Regions from separate parts of the Sphingomonas sp. CFBP 13706 genome, predicted to be linked through region 1. Evidence: riboswitches for the same ligand, from Rfam matches in the RefSeq annotation. Region 1 holds a riboswitch; the other holds the start of a gene.
What was found. Region 1 has a riboswitch for cobalamin ahead of IFS44_RS02270 (TonB-dependent receptor plug domain-containing protein). Riboswitches for the same ligand answer to the same signal wherever they lie in the genome.

Region 1 (15,226 bases):
GTCCCAGGCGACCAGCACCATGCCGAGTGTGATACAGGGCAGCGCCAGCGCGACATGGCTGAACGACCGGTCTTCGAGCGACCCGAGCAACCAGGTCATGATCTCCATCGCCGCAAACGGGTTCGGGGACAGGTTGAGCGCAAGACTGACCCCCGCGACGGCCAGCGTTCCGACCGCGATCCCCGCGAGGATCAGTGACAAGGCGCTTTGCGACCCCGCCGACAGCACGAACAGCAACCCCAGCGCCGCGAACGCCCCGGCGATCGCCACAATCGGCAGCATCGCCGGGTAAAGCTCCGCCAGCCCGAAATACAGCGCGATCACCGCGCCCAGCGATGCGCCGTTCGACGCACCCAGCACCGATGGCTCGGCCAACGGATTGCGCAGGAACCCCTGCAGCGCGGCACCCGAAAGCCCCAGCATCGCGCCGACCGCCAGCCCGAGGATCGCGCGCGGCAGACGAAGTTCGAACAGGATGGCGCGTTCGATCGGATCGCCCTGCCCGCTGAGCGCCCGCACGACATGCGCCAGCGGGATCGCCGCGCTACCCACCGCGACCGACGCGGCGCCGGCCAACAGCGCAAGCAGCGCGAGGCCACCGACCAATCGCGCACGCGTCACGCGTTCCATAGTGCCAGATCCCACCGCATCGATTTCCGCCTAGCGCATAAGCGGCCGCTGCGGCAGGGCTTTGCGCATGCGCGGCCGCCGTCTCCTGACCATCCTGATGATCGCCGCCGCCGGCGCACCTGCCGCGGCGGCGGCGCCTAGACCGCCGCGGCGTATCGTCTCGCTCAACCTGTGCGCGGACCAATATCTTCTGGCGCTCGCCGACCCCGCACAGATCGTCGCACTGACCCGGTTCGCGCGCGATCCGAACATGTCCGCTGCCGCCAACGCCGCGCGTACCATGCCCGTCAGCCGCGGCAGCGCAGAAGACGTGCTGATGCTGCGTCCCGATCTGGTCATCGCCTCGCCGTTCCGACGCCAGACGGTCACGGCCGTGCTGGCCGGACGGCACGTCGATACGCTCGATCTGCCCCCCGCGGACAGCTATGCCGCGATCGTGTTGCAAGTCCGTCAGGTTGCCGCGGCCATCGGCCACCGCGATCGCGGCGAAACGCTGATCCGCCGGATGGACACCGCGCTTGCACAATTGCCGCGCGCGCCGGGAGTTGGTCGTACGGCAGCCTATTATCAGCGTCGGGGTTTCCTGACCGGTACCGGCACGCTCGTCGACGAACTGATGCAGCGTCTCGGGCTTGCCAATCTCGCGACCCGGCTCGGCAAACCGGCACTATCGCAACTGTCGCTTGAACAGATGGCGCTCGCACGCCCGGACTATCTCATAGTCGAAAGCGCCACCGACCACGTGACCGATCAGGGCACCGAAATGCTGCATCATCCGATTCTCGACGGGATTCCCCGTCTGCGCATCCCCGAGGCGTGGACCGTCTGCGGAGGTCCCGCCTATGTGCTGGCCGCGCGAAGCCTCGCAGCGCAGTTGCGCACGCCGCGTCCGACCGTTCCTCGCCGCGACCGTTAGAACTCAACGCCGGCCTGGGCCTTGACCCCGCCCCGGAACGGATGCTTGACCTGCCCCATCTCGGTGACGAGATCCGCCGCGGCAATCAACGCCTCGGGCGCGTTGCGTCCCGTCGCCACGACATGCGTCATCGCCGGTCGCGCCGCGAACCCCGCAAGCACCTCGTCGAGTGGCAGATAGTCATAGCGCAGGACGATGTTGATCTCGTCGGCGATGACCATCGCATAGCTCGGGTCGAGGATCATTCGGCGGACCTCGTCCCACCCTTCGCGCGCCACCGCGATATCGCGGGCCCGATCTTGCGTATCCCAGGTAAAGCCCTCGCCCATCGGCTTGAATTCGACCAGATCGGGAAAGGCGTCAAAGATGACCTTCTCGCCGGTCGTCATCGCACCCTTGACGAACTGTACGATCCCGACCTTTCGCCCATGCCCCATCATCCGCACCGCCATGCCAAGCGCCGCGGTGGTCTTGCCCTTGCCCGGTCCGGTGTGGACCATCAGCAGGCCCTTCTCGATCGTCTTGGCCGCGACGATCTTGTCCTGGACGACCTTCTTCTTGGCCATCCGCGCCGTGTGCTCCGCCTCGCTCCGCATCAGAATGCTGCCTTCACGCCGGCATAGGCGCCGCGCCCCTGGCCAACATAGCTGAACACCTCCTCGTACCGCTCGTCGAACAGGTTTTCGACCCGACCGAAGACCGATAGCCGGGGCGTCAGCTTGTACGCCGCGTTCAGGTTGACGAGGACATATTCCTGGAGCGAAACGCGGACAGGGACATAGCTCGGATCGGTATAGGCATCGTCCTGCTGCCGGCCATTATACCGGACGGTGAGGGTCGCCGAGGCGCGCTCGTCGCGGCTGAATGCGGTCATGTTGACGCTGCCGATATGGTTGGGGCGCCGGATCTCCACGCCCCCGTCCTCGCGCGCCTTCAGATAGGTATAGGCGAGGTCGAAGCGCAGTTGTGCGATCGGTCGGGCTGTGGCGAACACTTCGACGCCATGCTGCGTCGACCGCGTATCGCGGTTGCCGGGCGTCGCGACGAAGTCGGGGGCAGGATAGGTAGTGAAGATCTCGTTCTTCAGCCGACTGTCGAAATAGGTCGCGCCGATCGTCGCACGATCCCCCCCGAAAGCCTGTTCGACCCCGGCTTCCCACCCCTTTGACTTTTCGGGCGTGAGGTTCGGATTGCCGATGTAGCGACCGTCGGAATAGCCGAAGAGATCGAAATAGCCGGGGTTCTTCACGCCGGTACCGTAGGCGCCGCGCACCCGCGTTCCGGTCGCGAACCGGTAGCTCGCCTGCGCGCGATAGGTGGTGGTGTCATCGAACCGGTTATTCTCGTCGCGCCGCACCGATCCGCCGATCGCGAGCGCATCGTCGATCACGACGTCATACTGTCCCACGATCCCAACATTGTCAGTGTGCCGCCGTCCGGTGAAGACGAACTCTGAAGGGACCGGACTAAGCGTCTGGAATTCCTCACGCTCGACATCGACTGCGGCGGTCAGCCGATGCCGGATGCGATCGGTGCCGAACCGGAAGGCGCTTTCGAACGATCCCTTGTACCGTCGTGCCTTGTTGCCAAAGCTCAAGGCATCGTCGACCAGCGCCCGGCGTGTCGTATCGGCAAACTGGCCGCTGAGCGCATTCGTCCAGCGGCCATCCGCCAGCGCCAACTCGGCGCGGAGAAGCCCGTAATAGGCTTCCACCGTGCTGCGCGCGCCGGGCGTATCGACGATCGTGCCGAACTGCGGGCCGCTCAATGCCGTGTCGTTGCTGTCGGCATCGGTATAGCTATAGCGCCCGACGCCCGTGACCTTCAGCATGTCGGTCGGCGACCAGCTGAGCTTGCCCGTCGCGCCGACGCTCTTCGCGCCGATGTCGCGCGATCCGCCCCGTGCGGTCGGCGTGCCGTCGGTGAGGTAGGTCGAGCTCGACAGCGCGTAATCGAGATTGCCCGCCACGCCCGCGACCCGGGCGCCTCCAGAAAACGTGCCGAACGATCCCCCTTCGGCCCGCAGTGATACGCCCGGGGCCTCCGCGCCGCTCGGCGTGAGATACTGGATGACGCCGCCGATCGCGTCGGACCCGTACAGCGCCGATTGTTGGCCGCGCAGCACCTCGACCCGTGCCGCCTCGTCGGCAATCAGTGTGCCGAAATCATATTCGCCCTGATAGGGATCGGACACTTCGATCCCGTCGATCAGCACCAGCACGTGATTGCCCTCCGACCCGCGGATCCGGACCTGCGTCGTCCCCCCGACCGCGCCGGTCCGGCTGACCGCCAGTCCGGGGACGTCGCGCAGCACGTCGGACACGATCCGCGTCTGCCGCTGGTCGAGCGTCGCTGCGTCGAGCACCGTCACCGACGCCCCGAGCTGATCGGCGGGAACAGCGTCCCCCGACCTTGATGCGGTAATCACCAGCTCGGCGCCACCCGCTGCCGCCTCGCCCGTCGGCGCAGTAACCGGATCGGGCTCGGCCGCAGCCGGCGATGCAAAGGCCGTGGCGGTCGCGAGCGCCGCAAGCGAAACGAAAATTCTGGTCATGAAACGATACCCCCGGCGTCACGAGCGACCAGCCGGGGCCTGCCGTCCGATGATCCGGACGGCCGGCGCAACGCTTGGGGTGTACGCCGAACCGCACCCGCCACGCGCACCGATGCGGCCCCCGCCGCATGGTTCGTCGCTCAGACGGAGTACCGTGCCGCGGCCATCCCCTGGACCATGGCAAGAGCGACCGAGCGCCGGCAGGTCTCCTGGCTCGCGGGTCGACGCCCGGTACGCGACCTTCCCGAGCCCTGCGCTTTCGCTCAGGCCTAGTGGTCGTCCCCTCGTGACGAAGGAACATGCGCACCGCGCTCACCGCTTACAGTTGCAGGGAGAGCCGCGGCATGAGGAGGCTCGCCTCCCGCACCGCATTCCCTTTGAAGCCCCGAGGGGCACCGACGCGATCTGCGACGCCGGCCTTCACCGGTTTCGCAAGGCGACGGTAGCGCAGAAAATACCCGTCGCCAATGGGCCTAGAGTCGCGCGAGGATCGCCCGCGCCTGACGCAAGTGCGGCGCATCGATCATCCGCCCATCGAGCTGCAGCGCGCCGGCCTCGGGAGCCGCCGCAAACGCTGCGACGACGGCGTGCGCACGTGCAACGCTCGCCGCATCCGGCGTGAACGCGGCGTTGATCGTGGCGACCTGCGACGGATGAATCGCCATCATGCCGGTAAAGCCGTCGCGGCTGCCGCGCGCGGCATAGGCTGCCAGCCCGTCAATGTCCGCGATTGCTGGATAGACCGTTTCGATCGCCGCGACGTCCGTCGCATGCGCGCCGAACAGCAGCAGTGATCGTACGAGCTTATAGGGATCGGTATAGGACCCGTCGTCCTCCCGACTGGTCGCCGCGCCGATCGCCGCGGGCAGGTCCTCGGCGCCCCAGGTCAGGCCGCATAACCGGTCGTTGACCCGCGCATATTCGCCCAATGTGAAGATCGCGGCGGGCACTTCGGTCGCGATCGGCAGGATCGGCGGACAGTCATCGCCATAAGCCTCGACCAGCGCGAGGACGGTCGCGGGTCCGGTCGCCTTGGGCAGCATGATCGCATCGGCGCCCCTCGCCGCAGCGATATCGTCGTCCAGCCACCCCGAGTCGACGGGATTGATCCGGACCATCCGCACGACGTCGGTGTGGTCCTGCAACGCGGCCCGGACCGCCTCGCGGGCAACAGCCTTGCGGGAGAGCGAGACCGAATCCTCCAGATCGAGGATGATGGCATCGGCCCCGCTCGCTGCGGCCTTCGCAAAACGCTCGGGCCGGTCTGCGGGCACGAACAGCAGCGAGCGCAACCTCATGCCGGCGTCCGCAGCAGCAGTGCCGAGCGAAGGCACTGACAGACGATCTCGTCACGCTGGTTGATCAGCTGGTGCATGAATGTGACGATCCCGGCGTTCGGGCGCGACCGGCTGGGCTTGAGCTCGGCGACCTCGGTCTCGGCGCGCATCGTGTCGCCGATGAAGACGGGTTTCGGATGCACGAGCTTGTCGTAACCGAGATTGGCGACGAGCGTCCCGAGCGTCGTGTCGCCAACCGACAGGCCGACCATCAGCGCGAAGGTGAAGGTGCCGTTGACGAGGATCTGGCCGAATTCGCTCGCCTTCGCCGCCTCCGCATCGAGGTGCAGCGGCTGCGGATTGTGCGTCATCGTCGAAAACAGGAGGTTGTCCGTCTCCGTGACGGTGCGGCGGATCTCATGGACGATCCGGTCGCCGACTGCCCATCGGTCGAAATAGCGGCCGGCCATCAGTCATCCTTCTCGATACGCGCGAGCACCATGCCATCGCTCACCTGCCCGCCTTCGATCGCGGTCAGTTCGGCAACCGTCCCGTCGAACGGCGCGATGAGCGAATGCTCCATCTTCATCGCCTCCAGCGTCACGAGCTTCTGCCCCTTTGCGACATGGTCCCCGATAGCTACGTCGACCGCGATGATCCGTCCCGGCATCGGTGATAAGATCGCGCCATCCGCTGCCGCCCCCATCGCCGCGCCAGACGCACGCCAGGGCCGCAACTGCCAGGTCTGCCCGGCATCGGAAACGAGGGCGGCATCGACTGGTTCATGGACGCCGCGACCGTCGAGATCGATCGTCACGATGTCGTCGTCGAGCAGGAACCGCGCCGTCTTCAAAGGTGCCGCGTTGAGGCGAAAGCCCGCCATCGGTTCGACGCGTACGAGCGTGTGCGCGGCCTCGATCAGCGCTTCCTCGCTGGGCTGCGCCGGGGGCATCAGCGCCGCACCTTCGCGGGCTATCAGCCCGGTATCGAGCGTTCCCGCGACAAATTCCGGATGGTCGAGCGCCTGGACGAGAAACCCCGCATTTGACCGGACTGGCCAGACGACCGCCTTGTCCAGCGCCTCCGCCAACGTCTCGCGCGCGGCTTCACGCGTGTCGCCCCAGGCAATCACCTTGGCGATCATCGGGTCATAATAAGGCGAGATGTCCGCCCCCTGTTCGACACCCGTATCGACCCGCGTCGCATCACCCAGATCGAACGCCTCGAGCCGCCCGATCGACGGCAGGAAACCCTTGGCGGGATCCTCCGCATAGAGCCGGGCCTCGATCGCCCAGCCGCGGATCGCAAGATCATGCTGCTGCAGCGGCAACGCCTCGCCGCTGGCAATCCGCAGCTGCCACTCGACAAGGTCCTGTCCGGTGATTTCCTCGGTGACGGGATGCTCGACCTGCAACCGGGTGTTCATTTCCATGAACCAGATCCGATCGGCGCGCAGGCCTTCGCTCGCATCGGCGATGAACTCGATCGTACCCGCGCCGACATAGTTCACGGCCTGTGCCGCGCGCACCGCCGCCGCGCAGATCGCCGCGCGCGTCGTATCATCCATGCCGGGCGCCGGGGCCTCCTCGATCACCTTCTGATGCCGGCGCTGCAACGAACAGTCACGTTCGAACAGATGGACGACGTTGCCTTGCCGATCGCCGAACACCTGCACCTCGATATGCCGCGGTGACAGGATATATTTCTCGATCAGCACGTCGGTATTGCCGAACGAAGCGGAAGCTTCGCGCTGGCACGAAGCGAGCGCGTCGGCAAAGTCGGCGGACGCATCGACGCGGCGCATACCCTTGCCGCCGCCGCCCGCAACGGCCTTGATCAGGACGGGGTAGCCGATGGCATCCGCCTCGCGCTGGAGCCGATCGGGCGACTGGTCCTTCCCCAGATAGCCCGGTGTCACCGGAACGCCGGCCGCCATCATCCGCTGCTTTGCGGCATCCTTCAGCCCCATCGCGCGGATGCTGTCGGGATCGGGGCCTACCCACAGGATCCCTGCGTCGAGCACGGCCTGCGCGAAGTCCGCATTCTCGGACAGGAACCCGTACCCCGGATGAATAGCCTCAGCGCCGGTGGCGAGCGCGGCGGCGATGATCTGCTCTCCGACCAAATAGCTCTCGCGCGCCGGGCTCGCACCGATATGCACCGCCTCGTCCGCGTGCCGGACATGCAGCGCGCCCGCATCGGCATCGGAATAGACCGCGATCGTGCGGATTCCCAACGCCCGAGCCGTGCGAATGATGCGGCAGGCGATCTCGCCACGATTGGCGATGAGCAGTGATTCGATCATTGCGCGGGGCATCCGGTGGTCCGCTTAGACCAAGTGATGTTGAGGATCTTCCACCGGCCCGCTTCGCGCACCATGTCGAAATGGTCGGTCCCGCAATGCGCGACCCGGCCGTCGATAATGAAGACATAGGGCGACCATACCATCGCGATATCGCCATCGATATCCACGGCGGGATCCGTCAGGCGTTCCGCATATCGCTCCGGCCCGGGCTTCAGACCGGCGGCGAAGTCGGACCAGGCGGTCCGGCGGATGATGCGCGTGCCGTCGGCCTTTTCTTCCACGGCCGTAGCCCCCCCCTCGGGGCGCACCTGTGCGAGCAGTGCCTGGCCATCGCGGGTGGCCAGCGCGGCCAAAATCGCGTCGATCGGCACCATGACGCCGGCCTCCTCCGTCACCACGGCTGGCGGCAAGCCGGTGCCCTTGACGATCGGCTGGACCGGAGTGACCTGACCCGCGGCCAGCAGCAACGATAGCAGGATCATCGGCTTACATCCTGAACACACCGAACGCGGGGCGTTCGGCGATGGGAGCGTTGAGCGTCGCGGCGAGCGCGAGGCCGAGCACGTCACGGGTCTGCGCGGGATCAATGATCCCGTCGTCCCACAGGCGCGCGGTCGCGTACCAGGGATTCCCCTCGTCCTCATATTTCTGACGAACCGGCACCTTGAACGCTTCGGCTTCCTCCGCCGTCCAGTCGTCTGCGTCGCGGTGAACGGTGGCGAGGACCGAGGCCGCCTGTTCGCCGCCCATCACGCTGATCCGGCTGTTCGGCCAGCTGAACAGGAAGCGTGGCGAATAGGCGCGTCCGCACATGCCGTAATTGCCGGCGCCGAAACTGCCGCCGATCAGCACTGTGATCTTCGGCACGGTCGCGGTGGCGACTGCCGTCACGAGCTTTGCACCATGTTTGGCAATGCCTTCCGCCTCGTACTTCCCGCCAACCATGAAGCCCGAGATGTTCTGGAGGAACAGGAGCGGTACCTTGCGCTGGCAGGCGAGCTCGATGAAATGCGCGCCCTTCTGTGCGCTTTCGCTGAACAGGACGCCGTTGTTGGCGAGGATCGCAACGGGGAGCCCGTGGATATGCGCGAACCCGCACACCAGCGAGGTACCATAGAGCGCCTTAAACGCATGGAATTCGCTGCCATCGACCAGCCGTGCGATTACTTCGTGCACGTCATAGGGCGCGCGCACATCGGACGGCACGACACCGTAAAGCCCCTCAGCGTCGTATTTCGGCGGGCGCGCCGGTTGCCGGTTCACCGTGACAGGGACCTGTGGCGGCAAGGTCGAGACGATGTCGCGAACGATCGTCAGCGCGTGGTCGTCCGATTCCGCGACATGATCGACGACGCCCGACCGCCGTCCATGCGTGTCCGCGCCGCCGAGGTCCTCCGCGGAAATCACCTCGCCCGTCGCCGCCTTGACCAGCGGCGGCCCAGCGAGGAAGATCGTGCCCTGCCCGCGGACGATGATCGTCTCGTCGGACATGGCCGGGACATAGGCGCCGCCCGCAGTGCAGCTCCCCATCACACACGCGATCTGCGGTATCCCCAACGCCGACATCTGCGCCTGGTTGTAGAAGATCCGGCCGAAATGCTCGCGATCGGGAAATACCTCTGCCTGATGGGGAAGGTTCGCCCCACCACTATCGACGAGATAGATGCAGGGCAGCCGATTTTCCTGTGCGATTTCCTGCGCTCGCAGGTGTTTCTTGACGGTCAGCGGAAAATAGGTCCCCCCCTTCACCGTAGCATCGTTGCACAGGATCATGCACTGCCGACCGGCAACGCGGCCGATCCCCGCAATCACCCCCGCGCCGGGCACCGCATCGTCATACAGCCCATTGGCGACGAGCTGGCCGATCTCGAGGAACGGCGAACCCGGATCGAGCAAGCGCTCGACCCGGTCGCGCGGCAGCAGCTTGCCACGCGCAACGTGCCGGTCGCGCGACCGGGCGTCTCCGCCGAGCGCGACGCGCGCAACGTCGTCGCGCAGGCGCTGGGCGAGCGCGCGGTTGTGCGCCGCATTCGCCTGGAACGTCTCCGCGTCGACCGACACCTTCGTATCGAGGACGGGACCGCTCACCGTTCACCCCGCCGCGACCTGATCAGCACGCTCATTGCATCACCTTGGGCGCGGCACCGATCAGTTCGCGTCCGATCAGCATCCGGCGAATCTCGTTCGTCCCCGCGCCGATATCGAGCAGCTTGGCGTCGCGCATGTAGCGCTCGACCGGCCAGTCCTTGGTATAGCCCGCGCCACCCAGAGCCTGGATCGATTCCAGCGAGACCTTCACCGCGCTCTCGCTCGCCAGCAGGATCGCGCCCGCCGCGTCGAACCGCGTCGTCTTGCCCGCATCGCAGGACCGCGCGACGGCATAGACATAGGCACGTGCAGAACTCAACGCGACATACATGTCCGCGACCTTCGCCTGGATCAGCTGGAACTGCCCGATCGCGGTCCCGAACTGCCTGCGTTCGCGGACATAGGGGATGACCACGTCGAGACAGGCCTGCATGATGCCGAGCTGAATGCCCGCGAGCACCGCGCGCTCATAGTCGAGGCCCGACATCAGCACGCCGACGCCGCCATTCTCCGGGCCCATCACTGCGTCGAACGGCACGTGGCAATCGGTGAAGACAAGCTCGGCGGTCGGGGATCCCCGCATGCCCATCTTGTCGATCTTCTGCCCGATCGCGAATCCCGGCATGTCCTTCTCGATCAGGAAGGCGGTGATCCCCTTCGATCCCTCCCCCGTCTTCGCATAGACGACGAGCGTATCGGCATAGGCCGCGTTGGTGATCCAGAACTTGGTGCCGTTCAGCACATAGCCACTCTCGGTCTTCACCGCCTTCAACTTCATCGACACGACGTCGGATCCCGCCCCGGCTTCGGACATCGCGAGGCTTCCGACATGCTCGCCCGACACCAGCTTGGGCAGATATTTCGCCTTTTGCTCGGCATTGCCCCAGCGGCGGATCTGATTGACGCACAAGTTGGAATGCGCGCCATAGCTCAAGCCGATCGACGCCGATGCGCGCGATACTTCCTCGACCGCAACGACATGCTCGAGATAGCCGAGCCCGAGCCCGCCATACTCTTCCTCGACGGTGATGCCGTGAAGCCCCAGCTCGCCCATTGCCGGCCAGAGCTCGCGGGGAAACCAATCCTCCGCATCGATCTTCGCAGCCAGCGGAGTGATCTTCTCCTTCGCAAAACGCTGCGTCGTGTCGCGGATCATGTCCGCGGCTTCGCCCAGCGCGAAGTCGAAATCTGGCGTCACGAAACTCTCCTTACCGTATTATTCCCGTGGCTTGCCGGGCTGCTCTCTTCACCGTTCTCGCCCGATGCTCAGCGGGGGTCAGAGACCGCAGCTGTCGCACCAAGCGTCGTGATCACGCCGTCTACGACCGTGATCGGCCAGACCGCAAGCGCTTGCCCCATGCAGGGACCGCCGACGCAGCGGCCATCGTCGATCCTGAACAGTGCGGAATGCCACCCACAGACGATCAGGTCGCCATTCGGGCTCAGATAGTCGTCGAGGGTGCGCGCCAGTGGCAGTCCGGCGTGCGGGCAGCGGTCGACATAGCCGACGACCCCGTCACCGCGCCGAACCGCAAAACCGTGGAACCGCCCCGCGCGCATCTGCACGACATAGCCTCTCGACTGGCCGGGTGCGATCGCCTCGATCGACCCGAGCGCAATCCCGGCCGGCGTGGCGAACAGCCGCACCGACGACGGAGTATCGCTCACGACATTGCCGTCGCTAGGCTCGCCCTGCATGTCCGTCATGACGTCGTCACGCGTCGACCGTGATCACCCCACGCCGGATCTGGTCGAGTTCGATCGATTCGTACAGCGCCTGGAAGTTGCCGTTGCCGAACCCCTCATTACCCTTGCGCTGGATGACCTCGAAAAAGATCGGCCCGAACAGCGGTTCGGTGAAGATCTGGAGGAGCAGCCCCTCCTCACCGACATTGCCGTCGAGCAGGATCCGGTTGCGCCGCAGCCGCTCGAGATCCTCGCCATGGTTCGGCACGCGCTTGTCGACCAGTTCGTAATAGGTCTCGATCGTGTCCTGCAGCCGCACGCCGCGCGCGCGCAGTTTCTCGACGGTCGTGTAGATATCGTCGGTGGTCAGCGCGAGATGCTGGATGCCTTCGCCATTATAATCGCGGATGAACTCCTCGATCTGGCTGTGGTCGTCCTGGCTCTCGTTCAGCGGGATCCGGATCGCGCGATCGGGCGCGATCATCGCCTGGCTGAACAGGCCCGTCGCCTTGCCCTTGATGTCGAAATATTTTTGCTCTTCGAACCCGAAAATCTGGCCGTAAAAGGTCGACCAGGTCCGCATCTGGCCGCGTTTTACGTTGTGCGTGAGATGGTCGAGCAGATCGAGACCGACCGAATTCTCCGCCTCGGCCTCCGCCGCGCCCGGGATTTGATCCCAGGCATCGTACAGGCTGCCAGCGCCGCCATGACGGTCAACAAGATAGAGCAGCGATCCGCCGATCCCCTCCAGCGCGTAGCTCTCGTCGCCCAGCGCACCGAGCGACGCATCGGCCGCCTTCGCGCCCCGTGCCAGCGCAGCGTCGAAAGCCGCCTTGGCGTCCGCAACACGGAACGCCATGCCGTTCGCCGAAGGACCATGGTCGGCGCGGAACGTCGCGGCCTGCCCCGTCGGTTCAGCGTTGAGCAAAAGGTTAATGCGACCCTGTTTGTAGCGGGTCACTGCCTTGGTCGGATGCCGGGACGCGGGCACGAAACCCAATTGCTCGAACTGTTTGCCCATCGCCGCCGGATCGGGCGATGTGAACTCGCAGAACTCGAAACCATCCAACCCCATCGGGTTGACGTCCATATGCTCCATGATGCGACAGCCTCTCACAGCTTTATAGTATCGTTGGATACCAACTGCGCGTTTACGCAGATCGTGTCAACTGATACTATCCCGGGCCATGACCGCTTCATCCGACCGCCCACTGCTGCTCGACGACTTCATCCCGTTCCGGCTGTCGTTCACGTCGAACCTCGTCAGCGACACGATCGCGCGCAGCTATGAATCGCTGTTCGGCCTCTCGATCCCCGAATGGCGGCTGGTCGCCGTCATCGCCGAAACCGGCGGCATTACGCAGGCGGAAATCGGTCATCGTACGCGCATGGATAAGGTTACGGTAAGCCGCGCGGCGATCGCGCTGGTCGAGCGAGGCCTTCTCGAACGGCGCGCCAATGCCAGCGACCGTCGCTCGCACCTGTTGATGCTCAGCGATGCCGGTCGCACGCTTTACGCTGCGGTCGCACCCAAGGCGCGCGATCTGGAGGCGCGGATCTTTGCGCAGTTCGACCCGGCCGAAGTCGCTGCATTCACGGCGATGCTCCGCCGGATCGACGCGGTGACCAGCGCGCTCGATCAGCCGGCCCAGGGCGGTGACGGTGTCCACAGCGTCCGCAAATAGTCGAGCAGTGCAACGACCGACGACGGCACTGCACCGCGCGGGTGCAGCGCGAAGATCCCCACATCCGCGCTCCCCTCGATCGCCGGCAGGACGCGAACGAGCCGCCCCGCCGCCAGATCACTGCTGACGTCCCACAGCGACCGCAGCGCGATCCCCACGCCCGACAGCGCGAGTTCTCTCACGACCTCGCTCGAATTCGTGCGCACGTGGCTCGCGGCATCGATCGTGAAATCGCCGTCAGACCCCGTCAGCCGCCACGGCATCTGCCCGCGCGCCGCGAGCAGCCGATGGTCACCCAGCGCCGCCGCGCTGCCGGGAATTCCCGCCATTTCGAGATAGGCGGGTGCGGCGCACAGGACCCGGCGGCTGTCGCCCAGCCGGTGCGCGTCAAAACCCGGCTCGACCGTCGGCGCGATCCGGATCGCGAGGTCGATACCCTCGCCGAGCAGGTCCGAAAAGCCGTCGGACAGGTTCAGTTCCAGCGCGATGTCGGGATGCGCATCGAGAAAAGGCTTGAGCCTAGGTGCGATATGCAAGCGCCCGAAAGACGTCGGCGCGCTGACGCGGAGCGGACCGCTCGGCCCGGCGGCCCGGTCGCCGACCCGCCCCTCGGCCTCCCGAATCGCGGTAAGGATCGCGACCATGTCCGCGTGATACCGCTCCCCTCGCGCCGTCGGCTCGAGCCGCCGCGTCGTACGATTGAGCAGCCGCACTCCGAGCCGCGTCTCGAGCCGGACGATCCGTTTCGATACCATCGCCGGGGAGATGCCGCGCAAGCGGGCAGCCCCGCTCAGGCTTCCGGCCGCGACGACGTCGACGAACAAGGCGGCATCCGGATCCATTCATTCCCCCGGTGATCGACAGCTTCAACACTTGATCGTCTACCGAACAGCCTGGCGGTCGTATAGAATGATCGTCAGATAGGGAGAGAGCGATGAGCGCGACGTCTGACGGCATGATAGACAAGGCGGGGCTCCGTGTCGCCGCACCGCTGGCACGGTTCCTCGATGACCAGGCGCTGCCCGGCACGGGAGTCGACCCGTCCGCCTTCTGGTCCGGAATGGCCGACATCTACGCCCGCTTCGCACCTGAAAATCGCGCTCTGCTTGCCCACCGCGACGCGCTGCAAGCGAAGATCGACGCCTGGTACAGCGCGCTTGGCGGCCGCCCCGTCGATCCGGATGCCCAGGCGCGCTTCCTCCGTGAGATCGGTTATCTCGTTGAGGAGCCTGCGCCGTTTGTGGCGACCTCGACCCGCGTCGATGACGAGGTGGCACGGCTGGCAGGCCCGCAGCTGGTCGTGCCGGTCCTCAACGCCCGGTTCGTCCTCAACGCCGCAAACGCGCGCTGGGGCAGCCTGTACGACGCACTCTACGGCACCGACGTGATCCCCGGAACGCCGTCCGGTCGGGGCTATGATCCGGACCGCGGTGCACAGGTGATCGCCTGGGCCAAGGCGTTCCTTGATTCCAGCGTGCCGCTTGCGACGGGTTCGTGGACCGACTGGGACGGCAGCCCGCCCGTGCTGGCACAACCGGATCAGCTCCGCGGCCATGCCGGCAGCACGATTCTGTTGCGCCACAATGGCCTGCATATCGAACTTGTCATCGATCGCGACCATCCGATCGGCGCGTCCGACGCCGCCGGACTGGCCGATGTCCGGCTCGAATCCGCGCTCACGACGATCGTCGACCTTGAGGATTCGGTCGCAGCAGTCGATGCCGACGACAAGGTCGCAGCCTATGCCAATTGGCTGGGGCTGATGAAGGGCGATCTGGAGGCGCAGTTCGACAAGGGGGGCCGGACGCTGACCCGGTCGCTGGAGGACGACCGGCGCTACACCGCGCAGGACGGGTCCGAGATCGTCCTGCCGGGACGAAGCCTGTTGTTCGTCCGCAATGTCGGCCATCTGATGACCACACCCGCGATCCATCTGCCCGATGGGACGGAGGCGCCCGAGGGCATACTTGACGGGATCGTGACCGTGCTGATCGCGCTGCACGATCTGAACGGCACCGGCCGCTTCAGGAACAGCCGCCAGGGTTCGATCTACATCGTCAAGCCGAAGATGCACGGCCCCGACGA
Region 2 (15,226 bases), on a different contig from region 1:
GCCAAGCGCGCCCGCCATCATCGGCTTGCCCGGGCGCAGCGCGATCCGCCAAAAGTCGATGCTGCCGCCCGCCGCCTCGATTGCGGGGCGGACGAGATCGTGATCGCCGACCGACGCGCCCCCCGTGGTTACCAGCAGATCGGCGTCGACCCCGGCAAAGGCGTCACGCAGCGTGTCGAGCCGGTCGGGGAGGATTCCGAGATCGATAATGTCGACGGGCAGGTCGGCGAGCATCGCGGCGAGCATGATGCCGTTTGATTCCGGTAGCAGGACGGGGTCGCTGGTCGAGCCGGGCGGAACGAGCTCGTCCCCCGTCGCGGCGACCGCGACGCGCAGCCGGCGGCCGACCGACAGCGTGCCGTGTCCGCCGGTCGCAGCGACCGCGATGCGCGCGGGCGTCAGCCGATCGCCGGCCGCGATCAGCCGCGTGCCGGTCGCGAAGTCGAGCCCCTTGCGGCGTGTGTTGCGGCCTTCAAAGGCGGGGCCTTCGCCGTCGAGCATCAGCCGGTCGCCGTCGCGCGCGGCCTCTTCCTGAACAAGGACGGTATCAGCGCCGGGCGGCATCGCCGCGCCGGTGAAGATGCGCGTCGCCTCGCCCGGGGCGAGCGTGCCGGCGAAGGGGCGGCCGGCCGCGCTCTCGCCGATGACGGTCCAGGGGCCGGGCAGATCGGCGTAGCGGATCGCATAGCCGTCCATCGCCGAAAGGTCGGTCGCAGGCTGGGTGCGGCGGGCGAGAATGTCCTCCGCCGCCCAGCGACCCATCGCGGAGCGCAGCGGCACGGTTTCGGCCGGCACGCGCGATGCCATGGCGAAGAGGCGGGACTGGGCTTCGGCGACGGGGACGAGAGGGCGCATGCGGGCTCCGTTCAGCGGGGCGATGAAGGTCTGCGCTGCTCGCACGAATGCCGCGGGGCGGAAAGCGGGCAACGCCGCGACCGGCGGGAGGCCGGTCGGTCACGTGGTCAACGTACGAGGTGCGGCAGACGTTGCGGTGAGATGGGACGACATGCCCTGCGTTGCGTCGCACGCAAATCCTGTCGTCAGCGCAGGCAAAACGCGCTAGCCCTATGGCGCAGGTCCGACGCAAGCCGGATCCGCACAGATCGCGTCGGTGCCCCTCGGGGCTTGAATGGGAATGCGGTGCGGGGTTCGCCCCAAGACCGCAGCTGTCCCTGCAACTGTAAGCGGCGAGCGACACGCACGCGCCCCCTGCGACGGGGGCAGCCACTGGGCCGATGGCCTGGGAAGGTGTGCGTCGAGCCTTGACCCGCGAGCCAGGAGACCTGCCGGCGTCTGGTCGCTCTTGTCCCGGTCCAGGGGGTGGCCGAGGCACGGTGAACGCCGTCTGAGCGACGACCATGCGGCGGGGGCCGCATCGGCGACGCATGCCGGCCGCTCAGGGCGTCCGGTCGGCGCGCGTCCCGGTCGTTCGCGGCAGGCCCCCGTCCTCGTCGGACGCCGGGGATGTGCCAATGACCAAGATCATGACCGGGCGGACCGCCGGTCGTTCGACGCGACACCGGATCGGCTGGATGTTCGCGATGCTGGTGGCGGCCAATATCGCCGCCTGGGGATGGGCGTTCGCGCTGTTCCAGGCGCAGCCATTGATGCTGGGCACCGCGATGCTCGCCTGGGGGCTGGGCCTGCGCCATGCGGTCGACGCCGATCATATCGCGGCGATCGACAATGTGACGCGCAAGCTGATGCAGGACGGGCAACGGCCGATCGGGGTCGGCTTCTGGTTCGCGGTCGGCCATTCGGGGATCGTCCTGATCGCCGCGGTCGCCATCGCGCTGACCGCGAGTGCGCTGGCGCAGTTCGAGGCGTTCAAGCAGGCGGGCGGGGTGATCGCGACGCTGATATCCGCGCTGTTCCTGTTCACGATCGCGGCGATGAACTTGATCATCCTGCGATCGGTGTGGCGGACCTTCGCCCATGTCCGCGGCGGGGGGCGCTATGTCGAGGAGGATCTCGACCTGCTGCTCGGCAATCGCGGGCTGCTCGCGCGGCTGTTCCGGCCGATGTTCCGGCTGGTCACGCGCAGCTGGCACATGGCGCCGCTCGGCTTCCTGTTCGGGCTGGGGTTCGACACCGCCACCGAAGTCGCGATCCTCGGCCTGTCGGCGAGCCAGGCCGCGGACGGGCTGTCGATCGGCACGGTGCTGGTGCTGCCCGTGCTGTTCGCGACCGGCATGGCGCTGGTCGACAGTGCCGACGGGGTGGTGATGCTTGGCGCGTATGAATGGGCGTTCGTGAAGCCGATCCGCAAGCTGTATTACAACATCACGATCACGCTGATCTCGGCGATCGTCGCGATCGCGATCGGCGGGATCGAGACGCTCGCGCTGCTGGCGTCGAAGCTGGGCCTGAGCGGGGGCGTGTGGGACGTTGCTTCGGCGCTGGGCGAGAATTTCAACGGGCTGGGCTTTGCGATCATCGCGCTGTTCGTGGCGTGCTGGGTACTGAGTTTCGCGATCTACCGGTGGAAGCGGTTCGACGAGATCGAGGTGGTGCGGGAATAACAAGCAGCGTCGTCATCCCGGGCTCGACCCGGGACCCAGGGCCAGGCAGCGCATTACGCGTGGCTCTGGGTCCTGACTTTCGTCCGGATGACGGAGGTGAGGTGCATTGGCACCGTCCCCAAACTCCTCTAAACACAACCCCGAGGTTTGGTTCTACCGAACCTCAACAGATCGCGCCGGTGCCCTTCGGGGCTTGAATGGGAATGCGGTGCGGGAGCTTTGCCTCCCAATGCCGCGGCTGTCCCTGCAACTGTAAGCGGTGAGCGAGACGCACAGGCCCCCGATGCGGGGGCAGCCACTGGGTCACGGGACCTGGGAAGGCGTGCATCGAGCTTCGACCCGCGAGCCAGGAGACCTGCCAGCGTCATGGTCGCTCTTGCCTTGATCCAGGGGATGGTCGCGGCACGGTACTCCGTCTGAGCGACGAACGCGTGCGGCCGTCAGGTCGTGCGCGCGTGTGGCTGCGGGCGTGCGTCCGTCCGTGGCTGTCGTTCCGACGCCCGGAGAGTATCGCATGACCGACCCCCAGCCGACCCTGGTCAAGATTCCCGTTACCATCGTCACCGGATTCCTCGGCGCGGGCAAGACCACGCTGATCAGTCATCTGATCCGCAATGCCGGCGGCCGGCGGCTCGCGGTGATCGTCAACGAATTCGGCACGCTTGGTATCGACGGCGACATCTTGAAGGGGTGCGCGATCCCCGATTGCCCGGCCGAAAATGTCGTCGAGCTCGCCAATGGCTGCATCTGCTGCACCGTCGCGGACGATTTCATCCCGACCGTCGAGACGTTGCTCGCGCTCGACCCGCGGCCCGACCATATCCTGATTGAGACATCGGGGCTCGCCCTGCCCAAGCCTTTGCTCAAGGCGTTCGACTGGCCCGCGATCCGGTCGCGGATCACGGTCGACGGGGTGATCGCGCTGGCCGATGCGGAAGCGGTCGCCGCGGGGCGGTTCGCGCCCGACCTCGCCGCGATCGAGGCGCAGCGTCGCGTCGATCCGAGCGTCGATCACGAGACGCCGCTGGCCGAGGTGTTCGAGGACCAACTCGCCTGTGCCGATCTGGTGCTGCTGACCAAGGCGGATCTGGCAGGCGAGGCGGGGATCACCGCGGCGCGCGCGGTGATCGCGGCGGAATCCGCGCGCGTGCTGCCGGTGATCGCGCTGACCGACGGGGTGATCGATCCGCGTGTCGTGCTGGGGCTGAACGCGGCGGCGGAGGACGACATCGCCGCGCGGCCGTCGCATCATGATGGCGCGGACGATCACGAGCATGACGATTTCGACAGCATGATCGTCGAGCTTGGCGAGATCGCGGAGCCGGCGGCGCTCGCCGCGCGGATCGAGACGCTGGCGCGCGACGCCGACATCCTGCGCGTGAAGGGCTATGCCGCGGTGACGGGCAAGCCGATGCGGCTGCTGGTGCAGGCGGTCGGTGCGCGGGTGCGGACGCAATATGACCGGCCGTGGCGCGCCGACGAGGCGCGGCAGACGCGGCTGGTGGTGATCGCCGAGCATGACCGGATCGACCCTGCAAGGATCCGGGCCGCGCTTCAGGGCTGACGGCGATGCACGTCGTCTTCCGCGAAAGCCACGGGCTGGAGGAGAGCGCGGTCCCGCAGGACCTCGCGCAGAGCCCGGCGGACCTCGTCGTCCTGTCCTTTTCGGACGGGGATCTCGGCGCGTTCGCGGCCGGGTGGCGGCGTGCGGCGGCGAGTGGAAGCCCGCTGCCGTCGCTCAGGCTCGCCAACCTGTCCGCGCTCGCGCATCCGCTGTCGGTCGATACCTATGTCGAGCGGACGCTGGCGGGGGGTGAAGGCGCGAAGGGGATCGTGATCCGGCTGATCGGCGGGCGGTCCTACTGGTCTTATGGGTTGCAGCAGGTCGAGGCACTGGCGCGGGCGCGGGGGATCGCGCTGGCGGTGCTGCCTGCGGACGGGCGGATCGACGCGCGGCTCGATGCGGCGTCGACGGTGCCGGTGTCGACGCTGCGCCGGCTCGCCGCCTTGTGCGACGATGGCGGCGCGGTCGCGGCGCAAGCCGCGCTGGCGCAGATGGCGCTGGCGGCGGGGCTCTATGCCGGGCCGGTCGCGGGGGTGAAGACGGTCCCCGAGGTCGGCGGGTGGCAGCCGCGGGATGGTGTGACGTGCCCCGCGGCGTTCGCGATGACCGCGACGCGGCCGCGAATCCTGCTGATCTTCTACCGCTCCTACCTGACCGCCGCGGATCTGGACCCGATCGAGGCGCTGCATGCCGGGCTGGGTGCGGCGGGGTTCGACGTCGTCGGGCTGTTCGCGCCGTCGCTGAAGGCGCCGGGCGCGGCGGGGTGGCTGGCGCGTTGGGTCGTCGCGCTCGCCCCGGCGGCGATCGTCAACGCGACCGCCTTTTCCGGCCGCGGCGCGGACGACAGCTCGCCGCTCGACGGGGCGGGGGTGCCGGTGTTCCAGGTCGCGCTGGCGACGTCGGACCGCGCCGCCTGGGGGGGGTCGACGCGCGGGTTGTCCCCCGCCGACCTGGCGATGCACGTCGTCCTGCCCGAGGTCGACGGACGGCTGTTCGCGGGCGTCGCAAGCTTCAAGGAGGACGGCGTCCGCGACGACGCTCTCGGCTATGCGCGGCGCGAGCACCGGGCCGATCCCGAGCGGATCGCCGCAATCGTCGCGCGCGTCACCGCGTGGGTGCGGCTGGCGGAGCGCCCGGTCGCGGAGCAGCGACCCGCGGTCGTGCTGTCGACCTATCCGGGCAAGGACTATCAGATGGCGCATGCGGTCGGGCTCGACGCGCTGGCGTCCGCGGACGCGATCGTCGAGGATCTGGCGGCGGCGGGCTATGCGACCGGCGGCGCGGCGCCGCAAGCGCTGGCCGAGGCGCTGGCGACGGGGCGGATCGCGTGGCCGGTCGCGGCGTATCGTGCGGCGCTTGGGGGCTTGCCGGCCGTGTTGCGCGATGCGCTCGAGGAAGGCTGGGGCGCGCCCGAGGACGATCCGGCCTGTATCGACGGCGCGTTCGAGTTCGCGGGCGTCGAGCGGGGGGGCGTGGTGATCGCGCTCCAGCCCGAACGCGGGCGCAGCGCGGCGCGGGTCGGGGAGTATCACGACCTGTCGCGCTGTCCCCGTCATGCCTATGTCGCCTTCTATCTGTGGCTGCACGCGCGGGGGAGTGATGCGCTGATCCATGTCGGCGCGCACGGGACGCTCGAATGGCTGCCGGGCAAGGCGGTCGCGCTGTCGGGAGAATGCTGGCCCGAGGCGCTGACCGGGGCGATGCCGGTGCTCTATCCGTTCATCGTCAACGATCCGGGCGAGGCGGCACAGGCACGGCGGCGTATCGGCGCGGTGACGATCGGCCATGTCCCGCCGCCGGCCGCGACGACGCGCAGCGGCGCGGGGCTGGGGCGGCTCGAATCGTTGCTCGACGAGTTTTCGACCGCCGACGGGCTCGACCCCGCGCGCCGCGACCGGCTGCAGCGCGACATCGCCGACGAGGCGCGCGCGACCGGGCTGGCGGCGACGCTGCGGCTCGACGAGTCGACGAGCCAGGCGGAGGCGATCACCCGGATCGACACGTTCGTGTGCGACGTGAAGGAGAGCCAGTTCGGCGACGGGCTGCACGTTTATGGGCGTGGCGAACAGGGCGAGGCCGAGCGCGACGGGCTGCTGAGCGCGTTGCGGGGCAGGCGGATCGCCGCGGGGCCGTCGGGGTCGCCGTGGCGCGGACGCAGCGACGTCCTGCCGACCGGGCGAAACCTGTATGCGACCGACGCGCGCGCGGTGCCGTCGCGCGCGGCGCATGCGCAGGGCGTGCGGCTGGCCGACGAGCTGGTCCGCCGGCATCTGCAGGATGAGGGCGACTATCCGCGCGCGCTGGTCGTTGACCTGTGGGCGTCGGCGACGATGCGGACCGCGGGCGAGGAGTTTGCGATGGCGCTCCATTTGCTAGGCGCGGAACCGGTCTGGGATCACGCGTCGGACCGCGTCACGGGGGTCGAGATCCTGCCGTTGGCCAGGCTCGACCGGCCGCGGATCGACGTGACGCTGCGTGTGTCGGGGCTGTTCCGCGATGCGTTTCCCGCGCTCGGCCAGATGTTCGGGCAGGCGGTGCGCGCGCTGGCGCTGCGCGACGAGCCCAGCGACTGGAATCCGTTCGTCGGCGCTGCCGTCGGTGCGCGGGTCTATGGGCCCGAGCCGGGTCGCTACGGGCTGGGTCTTGGTGATGCGGGCGAGACGTACGGCGAGGCGGCGCGGGCGGCGGCGGGGGCGGCATGGCTGGCGGCGTCGTGCCACGCGCTCGACGGGGCGGGCGATGACGGTGCGACGCGGTCCGATCCGGCGGGTATCCGCGACCGGGTCGCCGCCGCCGACGCGTTCGTCCATGTTCAGGACCTGCCCGAAACCGACCTGTTGCTCGCCGCGGATTATGCCGCGCACGAGGCGGGGTTCGCGGCGGCGCAGGCGGTTGCCGGGGGTAAGGGCGCGGCGCTGTATCATCTCGATGCGCGCGATCCGGAACGGCTGCGTGCGCGGTCGCTCGACGAGGAAATTGCGCGGGTCGTTCATGCGCGGGCGGCGAACCCGGCCTGGGTCGAGGGGATGATGCGGCACGGGTTTCGCGGGGGCGCGGAGATCGCCGCGACGCTCGACCATATGGCGATGTTCGCGCAGCTGGCGCGGGTGGTGTCGCCCGCGCTGATCGACCTCTATTATGACGCGACATTGGGGCGCGACGCGGTGCGCGCGTTTCTGGAACGCGCCAACCCCGCGGCGCTGGCGGCGATGACCGCGCGGTTCGCGGCGCTGCACGCGGCCGGGCTGTGGCCGACGCGGCGCAATTCGATCCTCGCGCAGCTTGCGCTGCCGGCATGAGCGCGTTCGTCGTCAAGGGATGGTGCCCCGATGCGTGGCGGCCGATGGCGGCGGGCGACGGGCTGCTGGTGCGGATCCGCCCGCCGCTCGGCCGGCTGACGCGCGCGCAGACACTCGCGCTGTGTGATGCGGCAATGGCGTGGGGAAATGGCGAGATTGACGTGACCAGCCGCGCGAACCTGCAGATCCGCGGTGTGACCGAGGCGGGATGGCGGGGGCTGGTCGAGGCGTTGCTGGCGGTCGGGCTGATCGACCCCGATCCGGAGCGCGAGGCGCGCGGCGCGATGCTGGTCGCGCCCGACTGGCGGGACGGGGACGATACGCAGCATATCGCCACCGCGTTGCGCGAGCGGCTGTCCGACCTGCCGGTGCTGCCTGGCAAGGTTGGTTTTGCGATTGATGCGGGCGCTGCGCCGGTGCTGACCTGCGCGCCCGCCGATTTCCGGGTCGAGCGTGCGGCGGACGGCAGGCTGCTGGTGCGCGGCGAGGGGCGCGCGGCGGGGGTGGGCGTGACGCGCGACACCGCAGTCGACGCACTGATCGCGCTGGCACGGTGGTTCGTCGACAGCGGCGGTGCGGCGGCGGGGCGGATGGCGCGCCACGCAGCGGCCGTGCCGGGGCCCGCGACCTTGGTTCCCGCGCCCACCGCGCCACCGCCCGAAGCCGGGGCGCATCCGCTGGGCGCGGCGGTCGCGCTCGGCTTCGGGCGGATCGCGGCAGTCGAGTTGCGCGACCGGATCGCCGCAGACCCGGTCACGGCAATCCGCGTGACGCCGTGGCGGATGCTGATCCTCGAAGGCGGGGTGGCGGATGGCGCGCGCGACCGCAGCGCCGTGCGCGCCGGGGTCGACGCCTGTGTCGGCGCGCCCGCCTGTCCGCAGGCGAGCGCCGCGACGCGCGACCTCGCGCGGCGGCTGGCACCGCTGGTCGCTGGCAGCCTGCACGTGTCGGGATGCGCCAAGGGCTGCGCGCGTGCGAGGCCTGCGGACGTGGTGCTGACCGGGCGCGACGGGCGGTTCGATCTTGCCCTGCACGCACGCGCGGGCGCGCCGCCGCTGCTCGGCGCGCTCGAACCCGCTCAGATTATCGCCCATTTCTCCCAGCCGTCCGGAGCCGCCTGATGCCCTATGCCTATGAGACCGACGGGGCCGCGATCTATCGCCAGTCGTTCGCGATGATCCGTGCCGAGGCGGATCTGGCGCGGTTCGAAGCCGAGGAGGAGCCGGTCGCGGTGCGGATGATCCACGCTGCGGGGCTGGTCGCGCTGGCCAAGGATATCCGCTTTTCGCCTGGGTTCGCGCGTGCTGCGCGCGCGGCGTTGCGGGCGGGCGCGCCGATCCTGTGCGATGCGCGGATGGTGACCGAGGGGATCACGCGCGCGCGCCTGCCGGCGGACAATGCGGTGATCTGTACGCTGCACACGCCCGAGACGGTCGCGGTGGCGAGAGAAATGGCGACGACGCGCTCGGCCGCGGCGCTGGAGTTCTGGCGGCCGCATCTAGCGGGTGCGGTGGTGGCGATCGGCAATGCCCCGACTGCGCTGTTCCACCTGCTCAATATGCTGGAGGATCCCGATTGTCCGCGGCCCGCGGCGATCATCGGCTGTCCGGTGGGTTTCGTCGGAGCGGTCGAATCGAAGGATGCGCTGTGGGCGGCGCAGCCGGTGCCGTGCGTGATCGTCGAGGGGCGGTTGGGCGGCAGCGCGATCACCGTCGCGGCGATCAACGCGCTCGCGAGCGCGGCGGAATGATCGGCGTGGCGGAGCCCTCCGCGACCTTGGTGCCGCCGCCGGGGCAGGCGGTGGTGACGGGCACGATCCACGGCGTCGGATTGGGGCCGGGCGCGTGCGACCTGATGAGCGTGCGCGCTGATCGGCTGGTGCGCGGCGCGCGGCACGTTGCCTATTTCCGCAAGGCGGGGCGGCCGGGGCAGGCGCGGCGGATCGTCGAGGGGATGTTGCGCGACGACGTGATCGAATATCCGATGGAATATCCCGTCACCACCGAGATCGCATTGTCCGATCCGCGCTACAACGACCGGCTGTCGGGCTTTTACGCGGGGTGCATCGATCACCTCGCGGCGCTGGCGCTGGGCGGCGAGGACGTGGTGGTGCTGTGCGAGGGCGACCCGTTCTTCTACGGATCGTTCATGCATCTCTATACGCGGTTGCAGGGGGTCGCGCCGGTCGCGGTCGTCCCCGGCATCACCGGCATGTCGGGCGCCTGGACCGCGAGCGGCGCGCCGATCACCTGGGGCGACGACGTGCTGACGGTGGTGATGGGGACGCTGCCCGAGGCGGATCTGGTGCGGCGGATCCGCGACACCGATGCGCTGGTGGTGATGAAGATCGGCCGCCACCTCGCCAAGCTGCGCCGCGCGGTCGCCGCCGCGGGGCGCGAGGAGGCGGCGTGGCTGGTCGAATATGCGGCGATGGCGGAGCAGCGGGTCACGCGGCTGTGCGAGGCGGATGCGGTTACGCCCTATTTCGCGATCCTGCTGATTCATGGGCAGGGGCGGCGGCCATGACCCTGAGCGCAGGGACCGGCTGGCTGGCGATTGCGGGGCTGGGGCCGGGGGATGCGGCGCTGGTGACGCCCGAGGTCACTGCGGCGCTGGCCGAGGCGACCGACGTGATCGGTTATATCCCCTATATCGCGAGGGTTCCGGCGCGCGACGGTCTGACACTGCATGCGAGCGACAACCGGGTCGAGATCGACCGCGCGCGCCATGCGCTCGAGCTGGCAGCGGAAGGCGCGCGCGTCGTCGTCGTGTCGTCGGGGGATCCCGGCGTGTTCGCGATGGCAGCGGCGGTGTTCGAGGCGCTCGAGGCGGGGCCGGCGGCGTGGGGCTTGATCGACATCCGCGTGCTGCCGGGGATCACCGCGATGCTGGCGGCGAGTGCGCGCGCGGGCGCGCCGCTGGGGCATGATTTCTGCGCGATCAACCTTTCGGACAATCTGAAGCCCCAGGCGCTGATCGAGCGACGCGTGCGGCTGGCGGCGGAGGCCGATTTCGCGATCGCCTTCTACAATCCGCGATCGAAGGCGCGACCCGACGGGCTGGTCCGCGCGTTCGAGATCCTTCGCGCGACGTGCGGCGACGATCGCCCGGTGCTGTTCGCGCGCGCAGTGTCGACGCCCGAGGAACATCTGTCGATCGAAACGCTGACCGCGGCGCGGGCGGAGATGGCGGACATGCGGACGATGGTGATCGTCGGGTCGAGCCTGACGCGGATCATCGCGCGGGCGGCGGGGCCGATCCTCTACACGCCGCGGTCGGCGCCATGATCGAGCCAGCCGAGCACCGCGTCGACCGTATCGACCGCGTGCTGCGCGGGCAGCGCCGGGCGGTCGATCATGATCACCGGCAGGCCGAGCGTGCGCGCGGCGACGAGCTTGGCCGCCGCGCCGTTGCCGCCTGCATTTTTGCAGACGACCAGTTCGGTGGCGTGGTCGCGCATCAGCCGGGTGTCGCCGACCGCGTCGAACGGGCCGCGGTCGACGACCAGGCGGTGGCGGGGCAGCGGCGGCGGATGATCGGGCGTATCGACGAAACGCAGCAGATAGTCGTGTTGCGGCTGCCGCGCGAAAGCGTCGACATGCATCCGGCCGAGCGCGAGCATCACGCGCTGCGACGGCCCGGCGAGCGCGGCGACCGCGTCCGCGATGCCGGCGACGCGGTGCCAGCGATCGCCCGCGACCGGGGTCCAGGCGGGGCGGGTCAGCGCGACATGCGAGACGCCCGCCTGCGCCGCGGCGTCGACCGCATGGCGGTGCATCTGCGCGGCGAAGGGGTGTGTCGCGTCGATCAGATGCGTGACGCGGTGCTCCTGCAGCCAGGCGACGAGGCCGTCGACGCCGCCAAAGCCGCCGATGCGGACGGGGACCGGCTGCGCGCGCGGGTTGGCGACGCGGCCGGCATAGCTCAGCACGGTCGGGTCGCCGCGCGCCGCCAGCCGTGCGGCGAGCGCGCTGGCTTCGGTGGTGCCGCCGAGAAGCAAGATGGTCGGAATGACTGAGGCTCCGTGGCTGACGATCGTCGGGATTGGCGAGGACGGCGTGGCCGGGCTGTCCGCCGCGGCGCGCACGGCGCTGGCCGATGCCGAGATCGTGACGGGCGCGACCCGCCATCTGGCGCTTGCCGGCGAGCTTAGGGGGGCGGTCGAGGCTTGGCCAGTGCCGTTCGAGGACGGGATCGCGCGGCTGATCGGGCATCGCGGCCGGCGGGTGGTGATGCTGGCATCGGGGGATCCGTTCTGGTTCGGCGCGGGCACGTCAGTGACGCGGCATCTGAGGCCGGGCGAGTGGACCGCGCATCCCGCACCGTCGAGCTTCGCGCTGGCAGCGGCGCGGCTCGGCTGGGGACTCGAGGACTGCACGTGCCTGGGGCTACACGCCGCCCCGTTCGGGCGGTTGCGGCCGCATATCGCGCGGGGGCGGCGCGCAATCGTGCTGGTGCGCGACGGGGCGGCGGTCTGCGGGCTGGCGGCGTATCTGGAGGCGGCGGGGTTCGGTGCGTCGGTGCTGCACGTGCTCGAGGCGCTGGGCGGGCCGCGCGAACGGATCCGCGATGCGACCGCCGCGACGATCGCGTTCGACGACATCGCGCATCCGGTCGCGGTCGGGATCGTCTTCGACGGGGCGGGCGCGGTCCTGCCGCAGGCGGGGCTGTCCGACGCCTGGTTCGCGCATGATGGGCAGATCACCAAGTCGCCGATCCGCGCGGTGACGCTGGCCGCACTCGCGCCGAAGCCGGGCGAGAGCCTGTGGGATATCGGCGCGGGATCGGGATCGATTGGGATTTCCTGGCTGCTGGCGCATCCGTCGACGCGCGCGACCGCGTTCGAGGCGGATCCGGTCCGCGCGCGGCGGATCAGCGACAATGCCGCGACGCTGGGCGTCGACCGGCTGGTGGTGGTCGAGGGGCGGGCGCCCGATTGTCTTGGCGAGCGAGCGTGCCCGGATGCGGTGTTTGTCGGCGGCGGGCTGTCCGAGGCGCTGTTGCGCGCGCTGTGGCCGCGGGTCGAGCAGGGCGCGCGGATCGTCGCGAATGCGGTGACGCTCGAATCGGAGGCGCTGCTGACGCAGTGGCAGGCAGCGCAGGGGGGGAGCCTGATGCGGATCGAGGTGGCGCAGGCGGTGCCGATCGGGACGCGACGTGGGTGGCGCGCGCAGTTCCCGGTGGTGCAATGGACGTATCCGGCATGATCGTCGCCGGTTTTGGCTTCAACACGGCCGCGGATGCCGCCGCGTTGCGCGCCGCGCTGGCCGCCGCGCAGCAGGGGCTCCCGCCGGTCGAGGCGCTGGCGGCGCCCGCTGACAAGCACGGGCTGCCCGGCGAGATCGCGGCGCTGCTGGGTCTGCCGCTGATCACGGTCGATCCCGCCGCGCTGATTGCGGCCAGTCCCGTCACCCGGTCGCCTGTAAGCCTTGCAGTGCGGGGGACCGGCAGCGTTGCCGAGGCCGCCGCGCTTGCCGGTGCGGGGCCGGGCGCGAGGCTGCTGACCCTTCGCCATATTTCGCCGTGCCGCCGCGCGACCTGCGCCATTGCCCAAGGATTTCGACCATGACCGTGCATTTCATCGGCGCGGGGCCGGGTGCGCCCGACCTGCTGACGTTGCGGGGGCGCGATCGGATCGCGATGTCACCGGTGTGCCTCTATGCCGGGTCGCTGATCCCTGAGGCGCTGCTGGAGCATTGCCCGCCGGGCGCGCGGATCGTCAACACCGCGCCGATGGACCTCGACCAGATCATCGCTGAGGTCGTCACCGCGCACGCGGCCGGACAGGATGTGGCGCGGCTGCATTCGGGGGATCTGTCGATCTGGTCGGCGATGGGCGAGCAGCTGCGGCGGCTGCGCGCGCTGGATATACCGGTGACGATCACCCCGGGCGTCCCCGCCTTTGCCGCCGCCGCCGCCGCGCTCGAGGTCGAGCTGACTTTGCCCGAGCTGGCGCAGTCGGTGGTGCTGACGCGGACGCCGGGGCGTGCGAGTTCTATGCCGGCGGCCGAGACGCTTGCCGCGTTCGCCGCGACGCAGGCGACGCTGGCGATCCACCTGTCGGTGCACAATCTGGCGCAGGTCGTCGCGGACCTGCTGCCCGCTTATGGCGGCGACTGCCCGGTCGCAGTGGTGTGGCGCGCGAGCTGGCCCGACGAGCAGATCGTCCGCGCGAAGTTGTCGACGGTCGAGGCGGCGGTGACGGGGCGACCCGAGCGGACCGCGCTGATCCTGGTCGGGCGCGTGCTGGCGCCAGGCGATTTCGTGACGAGCAGCCTGTACGCGCAAGGCTATGACCGGCGGTTCCGGCCGCAATCGGCGGAGTCCCGGTTCGCAGGGGACACGCCATGACGCGCGGCATGACTCCGGGCCTGCTGGTTGCTGCGCCTGCGTCGGGAACGGGGAAGACGACGGTGATGCTCGGGCTGTTGCGCGCGCTGCGCGACGACGGGATCGCGGTGCAGCCGTTCAAATGCGGGCCCGACTATATCGACCCGGCGTTTCACCGCGCGGCGAGCGGGCGCGCGTCATTCAACCTCGACAGCTGGGCGATGACGGGGCCGCGGCTCGACGGGATCGCGGCGCGCGGCGACGATGCGGACATGACGCTGGCCGAAGGGTCGATGGGGCTGTTCGACGGGGTGGCGCGTCCGGGCGCGACGGGCAATGGCGCGAGCGCGGACGTCGCGCGGCGGATGGGCTGGCCGGTCGTGCTGGTGATCGACGTGTCGGGCCAGGCGCAGTCCGCGGCGGCGACCGCTTTGGGGTTCGCGCGCTATGATCCAGGCGTAAGGGTCGCAGGCGTGATCCTCAACCGCGTGGCGAGCGAGCGGCACGAGCGGCTGGCGCGCAGCGGGATGGAAGCGGTCGGGATCCGCGTGTTCGGCGCGCTGCCGCGGCGCGGCGACCTGACGCTCCCCGAGCGACATCTGGGGCTGGTGCAGGCGATCGAGCACCCTGCACTCGACGCGCAGATCGCGGCCTATGCGACGTTCCTGCGCGCGCATGTCGATATCGCCGCACTGCGCGAGGCGGCCGCCGCCACGCCGCGGCCGGTCGCGCAGGGGACGGTCGTGCCGACCCCGCCGGCACAGCGGATCGCGCTGGCGCAGGATGCCGCCTTTTCGTTCACCTATGCGCATGTGCTCGACGGGTGGCGCAGCGCGGGGGTCGAGATCCTGCCCTTTTCGCCGCTGGCGGACGAGGCGCCGGCGAAGGATGCCGATCTGGTCTGGCTGCCGGGGGGCTATCCCGAACTTCATGCGGGTGCGCTGGCGGCGGCGGACCGGTTCCGCGCGGCGCTGGCGCTGCATGCCGAAACGCGGCCGGTGCACGGCGAGTGCGGCGGCTATATGGCGCTGGGTGAGGGGCTGATCGATGCGGACGGGACGCGGCACCGGATGGCGGGGCTGCTCGGGCTGGTGACGAGTTATGAGAAGCGGCGGATGCATCTGGGCTATCGCCGCGCGACGCTGCACGCGCCGATCGGCGGGATCGCGGCGGGGGCGATGCTGGCGGGGCATGAATTCCATTATTCGACGATCCTCGACCAGCCCGACGCGCCGCTGGCGCAGGTGGTCGACGCGAATGCGCAGGCCGTGCCCGAAACCGGCTCGCATCGCGGCGGCGTGACGGGTAGTTTCTTCCACATGATTGCCCCCCTTGGCCCACCGGCTGCATGACCGGTTTCGTTTCGTTCGTCGGATCCGGCCCCGGCGACCCCGATTTGCTGACGCTGAAGGCGGTGACGCGGTTGCAGCGCGCCGACGTCGTGCTGTTCGACGATCTGTCGTCGGGCGCGGTGCTGGGCCATGCGCGCGTCGGTGCCGAACTGGTCGCGG

Region 2: another riboswitch for cobalamin. It lies ahead of IFS44_RS05195 (HoxN/HupN/NixA family nickel/cobalt transporter); the one in region 1 lies ahead of IFS44_RS02270 (TonB-dependent receptor plug domain-containing protein).

What each region holds. Positions count from the first base shown of each region.
Region 1 is NZ_JACYVM010000001.1:509,728-524,953, forward strand. It holds gene IFS44_RS02255 (FecCD family ABC transporter permease) at 1-630, opposite strand, end outside; gene IFS44_RS02260 (ABC transporter substrate-binding protein) at 698-1,546, shown strand; gene cobO (cob(I)yrinic acid a,c-diamide adenosyltransferase) at 1,543-2,142, opposite strand; gene IFS44_RS02270 (TonB-dependent receptor plug domain-containing protein) at 2,142-4,100, opposite strand; cobalamin riboswitch at 4,283-4,515, opposite strand; gene IFS44_RS02275 (HpcH/HpaI aldolase/citrate lyase family protein) at 4,574-5,398, opposite strand; gene IFS44_RS02280 (MaoC family dehydratase) at 5,395-5,847, opposite strand; gene IFS44_RS02285 (acetyl/propionyl/methylcrotonyl-CoA carboxylase subunit alpha) at 5,847-7,682, opposite strand; gene IFS44_RS02290 (hypothetical protein) at 7,679-8,164, opposite strand; gene IFS44_RS02295 (carboxyl transferase domain-containing protein) at 8,169-9,770, opposite strand; gene IFS44_RS02300 (isovaleryl-CoA dehydrogenase) at 9,802-10,968, opposite strand; gene IFS44_RS02305 (Rieske (2Fe-2S) protein) at 11,037-11,468, opposite strand; gene hppD (4-hydroxyphenylpyruvate dioxygenase) at 11,485-12,555, opposite strand; gene IFS44_RS02315 (MarR family winged helix-turn-helix transcriptional regulator) at 12,644-13,141, shown strand; gene IFS44_RS02320 (LysR family transcriptional regulator) at 13,096-13,983, opposite strand; gene IFS44_RS02325 (malate synthase G) at 14,076-15,226, shown strand, end outside.
Region 2 is NZ_JACYVM010000002.1:394,443-409,668, forward strand. It holds gene IFS44_RS05190 (molybdopterin molybdotransferase MoeA) at 1-855, opposite strand, end outside; cobalamin riboswitch at 1,093-1,305, shown strand; gene IFS44_RS05195 (HoxN/HupN/NixA family nickel/cobalt transporter) at 1,485-2,522, shown strand; cobalamin riboswitch at 2,683-2,899, shown strand; gene cobW (cobalamin biosynthesis protein CobW) at 3,037-4,086, shown strand; gene cobN (cobaltochelatase subunit CobN) at 4,092-7,385, shown strand; gene IFS44_RS05210 (cobalamin biosynthesis protein CobG) at 7,382-8,506, shown strand; gene IFS44_RS05215 (precorrin-8X methylmutase) at 8,506-9,135, shown strand; gene cobI (precorrin-2 C(20)-methyltransferase) at 9,132-9,911, shown strand; gene cobJ (precorrin-3B C(17)-methyltransferase) at 9,908-10,672, shown strand; gene IFS44_RS05230 (cobalt-precorrin-6A reductase) at 10,648-11,397, opposite strand; gene cbiE (precorrin-6y C5,15-methyltransferase (decarboxylating) subunit CbiE) at 11,387-12,592, shown strand; gene IFS44_RS05240 (cobalamin biosynthesis protein) at 12,589-12,954, shown strand; gene cobM (precorrin-4 C(11)-methyltransferase) at 12,951-13,736, shown strand; gene IFS44_RS05250 (cobyrinate a,c-diamide synthase) at 13,745-15,067, shown strand; gene cobA (uroporphyrinogen-III C-methyltransferase) at 15,064-15,226, shown strand, end outside.